Regions from separate parts of the Kitasatospora sp. NPDC023385 genome, predicted to be linked through region 2. Evidence: riboswitches for the same ligand, from Rfam matches in the RefSeq annotation. Region 2 holds a riboswitch; each other region holds the start of a gene.

Region 1 (3,267 bases), on a different contig from region 2:
AGGACGGCTTCGTGGGCGGGTTCGTCGAGGCCGTCGAGGAACGAGTAGAGCAACGGGCGCAGCAGTCGGGCTGATTCGCCGCGGTGGGCGAGCGAGCGGTCGGTGATGCCGGTCAGGTCGGCCTGGTCGGAGGGATCCCGGGCGAGGGCCTGTTCGAGCTGGGCGGCGAGGTCGCCGTCGGGGTCGAGGACGGGGGCGGCCTGCCCGAAGGCGTAGCTGGGGGAGCGCGGGTCGAGTTCGGCGGCGCCGGTGGCGACGAGCACGGTGGGCCGTTCCAGGGCGGCGCTGTAGACGGAGACCGAGCCGTGGTCGCCGATCACGCAGTCGGCGGCGACCAGGGCGGCCTGCCAGCCCCGGTGGGGCGGGACCAGGCGCAGGCCCATCCGGCGGGCGTCGTCGAGCAGGGCTTCGGGGTCGTGCCGGCTCCAGATGTTGGGGTGCAGGACGACGGCGACGGTGTACTCGTCGGCGGGCAGGCGGCGGACCAGGCGCTGGGGCAGGTCGGGGCGGCGGCCGAGTAACGAGTGCTTGCTCCAGGTGGAGTTGACGACGACGAGGCGGCGGCCGTCGACGGCGCCGAGCGCGGCACGGTAGGCGTCGCGGGAGCGCCGGCTGCGCAGCATCCGGTCGAAGCACGGGTCGCCGACGACCTGGGCGACGTCCAGGGCCTCGGGGCAGGAGGTCCGCAGGCGGTCCAGCTGTTCGGGGTGGGAGAGGCCGAGGACGTCGACGAACACCCTTCCGCGGTGGGTGAGTTCGTTGCGGGAGAGGCCGGCGGCGCTGGTCGTGTCGCCGGTGGACTCGGTCACCAGGCGGTTGTAGCCGGCGCCGTGCGGGAGGACGACGAGGCGGGCGTCCAGGCGGTGCATGGAGGAGTGGACGGCGCAGGCGACGGCCAGGTCGAAGTGGTGCCGGACGGCGTCCTCCCAGTCCAGCACGGTGAAGCCGGGCAGGCCGCGCAGGTATTCGTCCAGGGCGCGGTCGGCGAAGGCGGAGCCGGGGTTGACGGTGAAGTACCGGGCGATGCCGTCCGGTTTCAGCAGGGTGAGGACGTCCAGGACGCGGGTGGCCGAGGTGAGGGTACGGGCGACCGCCAGCACGTGGGCCTTGACCGGGAGGGTGTTCCACCGGTCGGCGGGCCAGGCGTGGGGGTGGGACGGCACACCATGATCGTACTCATCCGGGCCGCCGTGGGTGCGGTTTCCCGAGTGTCGGTCAGCCCGCTGCCGCGCTCGGCTCGTGGTGCTCGGCGGCGGCGCATTCGTCGAGCAGGGGGCGCATGCTCTCGTCCACGAGCTGGTAGCGCACCACACGTCCGTCCTTGTCGCCGCTGACCACGCCCGCCGTGCGGAGCAGCCGCAGGGCCTGGGAGACGGCGGGGTCGCGCATGCCGGTGGCGACCGCGAGGTCGGTGACGGCGAGCGGGCCGGCCCGGTGGAGGGCGAGCAGCAGGGCGAGCCGCCCCGGGTCGGCGAGCAGGGAGAAGCGCTCGGACCAGGACCGGACGTGCGCGGTGTCGCCGATGGCGGCGATGGCCTCGCAGACCCGGTGCCCGTCGATGGTGCGGTGGCCCGCGCGGTCGGCCGGTACGAGATGCATGCGGACATTCTTGCAGGCGGGTGCCTGTGATCCTGGACACCTGCGCAGGTGCGCAGCCTTGCATGGGTAGGGGCGCGGCCCCTACGGTGTTCCCCGCCGTGGTGCTCGGGAAGACCGGTGACGGACCCTCAGGGGGCCGGAGTCCGGAGCGGCCCTCGCCACTGTGATCGGGTCATTCCTTCGTCCTCGACGGAATGCCGTCCGTGTCCACGATGCCACTGGGTGCCTCGCGCGCCTGGGAAGGCGGACCCGGACGTCCCGTAAGCCAGGAGACCGGCCACGGCACTTCACGAACTGTTTCCACGAGGTGTTGGAGCGTGATCCGGAGATGACCCTGCCCGAAATCGCCGCCGCGGATGCGAAGGCGGTGCCCTCGGTGCTGCCCACCTTCCGGTGGCGGCGCGAGGACACCGTACGCACGGCCGGGCTGATGGGGGTGATCCTGGCCATGCACGTGGTGGCCTTCGGGACGCTCGTCTTCCTGGTCGCACCCGAGCGGTACGCGGTCGGTACCCAGGTCTTCGGGGTGGGCCTGGGTATCACCGCGTACACCCTCGGCATGCGGCACGCCTTCGACGCCGACCACATCGCGGTGATCGACAACACCACCCGCAAGCTGATGGCGGACGGCAAGCGGCCGGTCTCGGTCGGCTTCTGGTTCGCGCTCGGGCACTCCTCGATGGTGGTGGTGATGGCCGCGCTGGTGGCGGGCGGCGCGCAGCTGGCGAACACGCTGATGGACGACGAGTCGGCGACCCACAAGTGGCTCGGCGTGGTCGGGACGACCACCTCCGGGGTGTTCCTCTACCTGATCGGCGCGCTCAACCTGGCGGCGCTGCTCGGCATCGTGAAGGTGTTCCGGTCGATGCGGGCCGGGCAGTACGACGAGGCGGAGCTGGAGGCGCACCTCGACTCGCGCGGCTTCATGGCCCGGGTGCTGAACCGGGCGACCCGCTCGATCACCCGGCCCGGGCAGATGTTCCCGGTGGGCATGGTGCTCGGCCTGGGCTTCGACACCGCGACCGAGGTCACCCTGATGGTGATGGCCGGCTCCGGTGCGGCCTCCGGGCTGCCCTGGTACGCGATCGTCTGCCTGCCGCTGCTGTTCGCGGCCGGGATGAGCCTGTTCGACACGCTGGACGGGACCTTCATGAACTTCGCGTACCAGTGGGCCTTCGCCAACCCGGTGCGCAAGGTGTACTACAACCTGACCATCACCGGGCTGTCGATCGCGGTGGCCTTCGTCATCGGCACCATCGAGCTGGTCGGGGTGCTGCACGAGAAGCTCGACCTGACCGACCCGGTGACCGGCTGGATCGCGGAGATCTCGTTGGACAACGTCGGCTACGCGATCGCCGGGCTGTTCGTCGTGGTCTGGGCGGCGGCGATCGCGTACTGGAAGCTCGCCCGGGTCGAGAAGCGCTGGACGCCCCACGAGTCGTGAGGGCGCTCCGGATCGGGGGTGCTCGGCGGGCGGTTTGGGGTGGGGGTTCGTAGGCTCGACGCATGGCGGATGCGTACGCGGGTCGGCGGGAGCGGGTGAGGGAGCACTGCGGTGCGGCCGGGGCCGATGCGGCGCTGATCACCCGGGCGGCGAACGTGCGGTACCTGACGGGCTGCGCGCCCTGCGGGGCGACGCTGCTGCTGACCAGGGAGCGGGCGCTGCTC
Region 2 (3,267 bases):
CCGGCGCCCCGACCGCCCGGCCAGCGGATTGGGCCGTCCGGGTCACGAATCGGGGCGGGAGCGCGGCGCCGGGACGCGGCGGCAGCGGCGGCGTCAGGACCCGGCGGCGTCGAGGAGCTGCCAGAAGCGGGGGGTGACGGCGTCGGCGGTCGGGGGCGGGGTGGCGCGGGTGGTGGCGCCCCAGTGGGTGGGGATCTGGTGTTCCTGCTGGAGGGCGGTGAGGGCGGCGGCGAGGACGTCGGAGGGAGCCGGGACGATGCGGGCGAGGGCGCGGAGGTGGGGCTGCCAGCGGCCGGCGGCGCACTGGCGCAGGAGGCGGTCGAGGGCGTCCCGGCGCCCGGTGGCCTCGACGAGTTCGGGCAGGCTGAGGCCGAGGACGTCGGCGAGGGCGCGGGTCTGTTCCTCGTCGCCCTCCCACTGGCCCGTCAGTTCGGCCTGCCGGTAGGCGGACAGGGCGGTGCCGGTGCGTTCGGCGACGGCCGCCTGGCCGAGCTCGCGGGCGAGGCGGTGGTCGCGCAGGCCGGTCGGGCGGGTGTCCATCAGCTGGGCGGCGGGGCACCAGAGGGCGCGGGCGAGGGCGATGAACTCCGCTTCGTCCGGGCGCAGCCAGCCGCTCTCCCAGGCGAGGACGTGGGCGGGCAGCAGCCGGACGCCGTGGGCGGCCATGCCCTCGGCGACCTGCTCGGCGGTCAGGCCGAGGCCGGCCCGATGGGCGCGGGCGGCCGCGGGCGAGAACGGCACCGGGGGCGGGGTGGCGGGGGGCTTTCTGCGACGCATGCCCCCGAACGTAGGGGCGGATCGCGGGGCGGCCCCAGCAACCGAACCCACGAAGCGGCCCGTACCGCAGGCGCGCCGCGCTGGGTGATCCCACAGGACGTCAGCCGGTCCGCCCGTGTGACCAACCCCTCCGTGACCTCGGTTGACTCCCGCTTCGGCCGCGTGATGGGATCCTGAGGCCAATCGGAGGCATGGAGAGGAAGCCGGTGCGAGTCCGGCGCGGTCCCGCCACTGTCACCGGGGAGCACGCTCGGAAGTATCGCCACGGCGGACCGTCAGAAGCCGCTGGAAGGCCCCGGGAGTGCGTTCGACCCGGAAGCCAGGAGACTCTCGCCCCCGCTACGTCGATCCAGGGCGCGGACCCTGAGTGAGGACACGCACGCGATGCAGGCTGCCCCGCCCCGTCGGCCTCCCGGCCGTCTTCCGCAGTGCTGTCCCCCGCCGGGTTGTTCCCCGTCGAGCTGTCTTCCGTCGTGCGGCCGATAGCCGTGCCGGCGCCGACCGCGCCCGGTCCGGCGGGCCGCCCCCTAACCCGCGCCGCCGCGTTCGCGCTGGGCGCCGTCGCGGGCTACGCCGCCGACGCCCGCTTCGCCGATCCCCGCCGGGGCCACCCGGTGGCCGTCTTCGGCGGCGCCGCGACCCGGCTGGAGCGCCGGCTGTGGCGCGACGACCGTGCGGTCGGCGCCGGGTACACGGCGCTGTGCGCGGGCGCGGTCGCGGCGGGCGCGCTCGCCCTGGACCGTACGGTGGGCCGGCGCCCGCTGGGCCGGGCGGCGCTGGCGGCGGCCGCGACGTGGACGGTGCTCGGCGGCACCTCGCTGACCCGGGAGGCGCGCACCATCGGCCGCGCCCTGAAGGACGGGGACCTGCCGGCCGCGCGGGAGCGGCTGCCGCACCTGTGCGGGCGCGACCCGAGCGCGCTGGACGAGCAGCAGATCGCCCGGGCGGTGGTCGAGTCGGTGGCCGAGAACACCGCCGACGCCGTGGTGAACGCGCTGACCTGGGGCGCCCTCGCGGGCACACCCGGGCTGCTGGCCTTCCGCGCCGTGAACACCCTGGACGCCATGGTGGGCCACCGTTCGCCGCGCTACGCCCGGTTCGGCTGGGCGTCGGCCCGGCTGGACGACCTGGCGGGGTGGCCGGGCGCCCGGCTGACGGCGCTGCTGACGGTGGCCGCCGCCCCGCAGCCCCGTACCGCGTGGCGCGTCTGGCGGCGCGACGGCTCCTCGCACCCGAGCCCGAACGCGGGCCAGGCCGAGTCGGCGTTCGCGGGCGCCGTGGGCGTACGGCTGGGCGGCACCCTGCGGTACGGCACGGTGGGCTCCCCGGGCGACGGCGGGGGGAGGGTGGAGCACCGGCCGGTCCTGGGCGCGGAGCTGCGGCCGGTGACGGTGGACGACATCGAGCGGGCCTGCGTGCTCTCTCGGCGGGTGGGCGTGCTGGCACTGGGTACGACGGTCGCGGGGCATCTGGCGATCAGGGCGTTGGGCACGAGCAGGAGGAGGGGAAGGGCATGAGCAACGCGCTGCTGGTCGCCGGGACGACCTCGGACGCGGGCAAGAGCGTGGTGACGGCCGGCATCTGCCGCTGGCTGGTCCGCCAGGGGGTGCGGGTCGCGCCGTTCAAGGCGCAGAACATGTCGCTGAACTCCTTCGTCACCGCCGACGGCGCCGAGATCGGCCGCGCCCAGGCGATGCAGGCGCAGGCCGCCCGGGTGGAGCCGGAGGCGGCGATGAACCCGGTGCTGCTCAAGCCCGGCGCGGACGGCCGCAGCCAGGTGGTGCTGCTGGGCAGGCCGGTCGCCGAGGTGGGCGCGCTGGACTACCGCGAGCGCAAGCCCGTGCTGCTGGAGCGCGCCCTGGAGTGCCTGGCCGACCTGCGCCGGCGCTACGACGTGGTCGTCTGCGAGGGCGCCGGCTCGCCCGCCGAGATCAACCTGCGCGACCGTGACATCGCCAACATGGGACTGGCCACGGCTGCCGGGCTGCCGGTGGTGGTGGTCGGGGACATCGACCGCGGCGGCGTGTTCGCGGCGATGTACGGGACGCTGGCGCTGCTGTCCGCGCAGGACCAGCGGCACGTGGCGGGCTGGTTCGTCAACAAGTTCCGCGGCGACGCCCGGCTGCTCGCGCCCGGGCTGGAGATGCTGCACGAGCTGACCGGCCGTCCGGTGCTGGGCACCCTGCCGATGCTGCCCGGGCTGTGGCTGGACGCCGAGGACTCGCTGGACCTGTCGACGGTCGTGGACCGGGTCGACGCCCGCGGGCCGCTCGGCGCGGACGTGCTGCGGGTGGCCGTGGTGCGCTTCCCCCGGCTGTCCAACTTCACCGACCTGGACGCGCTCGCCCAGGAGCCCGGTGTGCTGGTGCGCTGGGCCACCAGGCCGGAGGAACTGGCCGACGCCGACCTGGTGGTGCTGCCCGGCACCCGAGCCACCGTCGCCGACCTCGCCTGGCTGCGCGAACGCGGCCTGGAGCCGGCGCTGAAGGC
Region 3 (3,267 bases), on a different contig from region 2:
GCACCCCGACATCATCGGCGTGATCTGGTACGAGGCCAGGAAGGAGGTCGACTGGCGGGTGGCCGGATCCGGCGCCGCCTCCGAGGCGTTCGCCGCCGGGGTCGCCGCGCCCCGCTACGACACGCCCTGGACCGTCCGCTCCGAGCCGGCCCTGACCGTCGCCCAGCCCGCCCCCGTGCCCACCCCCGACCCGCCGGCCTCCGCCAGCCCCCCGGCCACCAGCCCCAAGCCCCCGGCGAAGAAGCCGACCTCCCCCGCGACCCGGCCCCGGTCGAGTTCCACGCCCGCCGGGTGAGCGCGCCACCGCCCCGGCCCGCGTACCGGCCGACGACACCGCAGCAGGGAGGCGAGAGCTTCGTGACCCACCCCGTCATGCCCCGGACCTGGCGCCGCCGCCCCCGCCCGTGGTGGTGGCTCGCGCCGGCCGTCGCGATCGCCCTGGCCCTGTGCGCGGTCCTGCTCCCGCAGGACCCGCGGCAGCCCGCCCGGGCGACCACCGCCGTCACCCCGCTGCCCGCCGCCACCGCCGGGGAGATCTGCTCCACCGGGGAGAACCGCTACCCGTCGCAGGCCGTCGACTCCGGCCGCTACCTGATCAACCCCAACGAGTGGAACGCCACCGGCGGCCTCTGCATCAGCAGCACCGGCGCCGGCACCGACTTCCGGGTGACCCGCAGCGGCATCAGCCCCGCCAGCCTCACCGACCCGGACCGCGGCCCCGGCGCCTACCCGCACATCAGCACCCAGCTCCAGCCCGGCACCGGCCCGCTGCCCATCCCGGTCGGCAACCTGCGGTACGCGACCAGCAGCTGGCACACCACCCAGGTCGACAGCGGCGTCTACAACGTCTCGTACGACGTCTGGTACAGCAACAGCCGGACCAGCTGCTCCTTCACCGAGAGCGCCGAGCTGATGATCTGGCTGCGCGGCAACGGCAAGACCCCGTTCGGCCAACGCACCGGCGACCTGCAGGTCGGCGGCGCCTCCTACCGCGTGTACGAGGCGCCGAAGAAGAGCAGCCACACCCTGATCACCTACGAGACGGCCACCGGCACGACCTCCGTCACCGACCTCGACCTGCGGGCCTTCACCCGCGACGCCGTCCAGCGCGGCTACGTCCCCGCCGGGTCCTACCTGTGCGCCGTCCAGGCCGGGTTCGAGATCTGGGACGGCGGCGCCGGGCTCAGCAGCGACTCGTTCACGTTCCAGGCCGCCGCCGGCGCGCCCAGCGGCGCGATCACCTCGGCCCTGCCCGGCCTCTGCCTGGACAGCCGGGTGACGGGCGACCCCTCCGCGGTCGGCGCCGGCACCTGCGACGGCTCCGCCCAGCAGACCTGGACCATGGGGGACGACGGCTCGATCGGCCAGTCCGGGCGCTGCGTCGAGGACCCCGCCATCGGTTTCCCCGTCCTCACCGGCTGCACCTCGCGCCCCGACCAACGGTGGCGGGTGACCCCCACGGGGCAGCTCGTGAACCAGGACACCGGGCGCTGCGTCGAGAACCCGGCGGCCGCCGCGGGCACCGCCCCGGGCACCGCCGCAACGGGCGCGCCAGGGGCCGCCGCGGGGGCCTCCACGGCCCCCGGCACGGGCGCCCGGGCCCAGGTGTCGATGCGCCCCTGCGAGGCCCGTACGGCCCAGGAATGGCACCCCCCGACCTGAGCGGAGCACCGGCCAGGCCGGAGGGACCATGCCGCCGAGCGTGCCGCGCGACACAACATGTGGGGCTGCATCGGACTCACAGCACTACATGTATGCTCACTCCTGCTGTCGAAGCAGGGGAACCCGGTGCGAATCCGGGACTGCCCCGCAGCGGTGAGCGGGCGGCTCCACGAGCCCCACCCGCGAGTCCGAGTACCTGCCGACGGCGTGCGCCACGGCCCTCCCGCAGAGGCCGCGCCAGCACCAGCAGTACCCCCTCCGGGCCTCGCGGGCGGGCCGGGGAGACACCGTCGCGCGACGCCGCCTGCGTTCGTGCCGTGCTCCCCTGCCCCGATCGCCCGGTGCCCCGATCACGCCGCCGATCGCCGCCAGGAGAGAGCGCCTTGACCACCGCTGCCTCAGCCACCCTGCCCGCCCAGGGCTCCGGTACCGCCTTCACCGACCCGAAGGTCTCCGACCCCGGCGGCGCGCTGCTGCGGCTGCTCACCGACCGCAGCGCCGACCTCCCCGAGGTCGACCCCGGCCATGTCGCCGCCGCCGCACTGCGCGGCCGCCACGCCGGCTCGGACTTCGCCGAACTGCGCGGGCTGGCCGTCGACGCCGCCGCGTCGATGATCGCCGAGGACCCCCAGTACTCGAAGCTGGCAGCCCGCCTGCTCGCCCTCGAGATCGTCGACGAGGCGAACAGCCAGGGCTCCACGACCTTCGCCGCCTCGATCGCCGTCGGCCACACCGAGGGCCTGATCGGCGACACCACCGCGGAGTTCGTCGCCAAGCACGCCCCCGCCCTGGACGCGCTCATCGACACCGCGGGCGACGACCGCTTCGAGTACTTCGGCCTGCGCACCGTGCAGTCCCGCTACCTGCTGCGCCACCCGATCACCCGCAAGGTGATCGAGACCCCGCAGCACTTCCTGCTCCGCGTCGCCTGTGGCCTGGCGGTCGGCGACAACGAGCAGTCCGTGCGCGAAGTCGCCGAGCTGTACGGCCTGATGAGCCGCCTGGAGTACCTGACCTCCTCGCCGACGCTCTTCAACTCCGGCACCCGCCACCCCCAGATGTCGAGCTGCTACCTGCTCGACTCGCCGCTGGACAACCTGGACTCGATCTACAACCGCTACGCGCAGATCGCCCGCCTGTCCAAGCACGCCGGCGGCATCGGCCTGTCCTACTCGCGCATCCGCTCGCGCGGCAGCCTGATCCGCGGCACCAACGGCAAGTCCAACGGCATCGTGCCGTTCCTGCGCACCCTCGACTCCTCCGTCGCCGCCGTCAACCAGGGCGGCCGCCGCAAGGGCGCGGCCTGCGTCTACCTGGAGACCTGGCACGCCGACATCGAGGAGTTCCTGGAACTCCGCGACAACACCGGCGAAGAGGCCCGGCGCACCCACAACCTCAACCTGGCGCACTGGATCCCGGACGAGTTCATGCGCCGGGTCAACGCCAACGAGGACTGGTCGCTGTTCTCCCCGGCCGACGTGCCCGAACTGGTCGACCTGTGGGGCTCCGACTTCGACGAGGCCTACCGCAAGGCCGAGCTGGCCGGCAAGGCCGTGCGCACCATCCCCGCGCAGACCCTGTACGCCCGCATGATGCGCACCCTGG

The links. A riboswitch is a leader RNA that binds a small molecule or an ion and turns the genes downstream of it on or off. The one in region 2 is predicted to bind cobalamin.
Region 1: linked by a shared signal. The riboswitch ahead of nicT (Nickel transporter NicT) and the one ahead of AC0B61_RS14430 (cobalamin biosynthesis protein) in region 2 are both predicted to bind cobalamin.
Region 3: linked by a shared signal. The riboswitch ahead of AC0B61_RS15725 (ribonucleoside-diphosphate reductase subunit alpha) and the one ahead of AC0B61_RS14430 (cobalamin biosynthesis protein) in region 2 are both predicted to bind cobalamin.

Annotation. Positions count from the first base shown of each region.
Region 1 covers NZ_JBVOOL010000014.1:108,182-111,448, reverse strand. The annotation lists gene AC0B61_RS22530 (hypothetical protein) at 1-1,163, opposite strand, end outside; gene AC0B61_RS22525 (ArsR/SmtB family transcription factor) at 1,216-1,599, opposite strand; cobalamin riboswitch at 1,682-1,895, shown strand; gene nicT (Nickel transporter NicT) at 1,928-3,043, shown strand; gene AC0B61_RS22515 (M24 family metallopeptidase) at 3,106-3,267, shown strand, end outside.
Region 2 covers NZ_JBVOOL010000007.1:254,871-258,137, reverse strand. The annotation lists gene AC0B61_RS14435 (helix-turn-helix domain-containing protein) at 94-777, opposite strand; cobalamin riboswitch at 974-1,107, shown strand; gene AC0B61_RS14430 (cobalamin biosynthesis protein) at 1,266-2,294, shown strand; gene AC0B61_RS14425 (cobyric acid synthase) at 2,291-3,267, shown strand, end outside.
Region 3 covers NZ_JBVOOL010000008.1:206,402-209,668, reverse strand. The annotation lists gene AC0B61_RS15735 (glycoside hydrolase family 26 protein) at 1-295, shown strand, start outside; gene AC0B61_RS15730 (GH12 family glycosyl hydrolase domain-containing protein) at 358-1,662, shown strand; cobalamin riboswitch at 1,751-1,880, shown strand; gene AC0B61_RS15725 (ribonucleoside-diphosphate reductase subunit alpha) at 2,070-3,267, shown strand, end outside.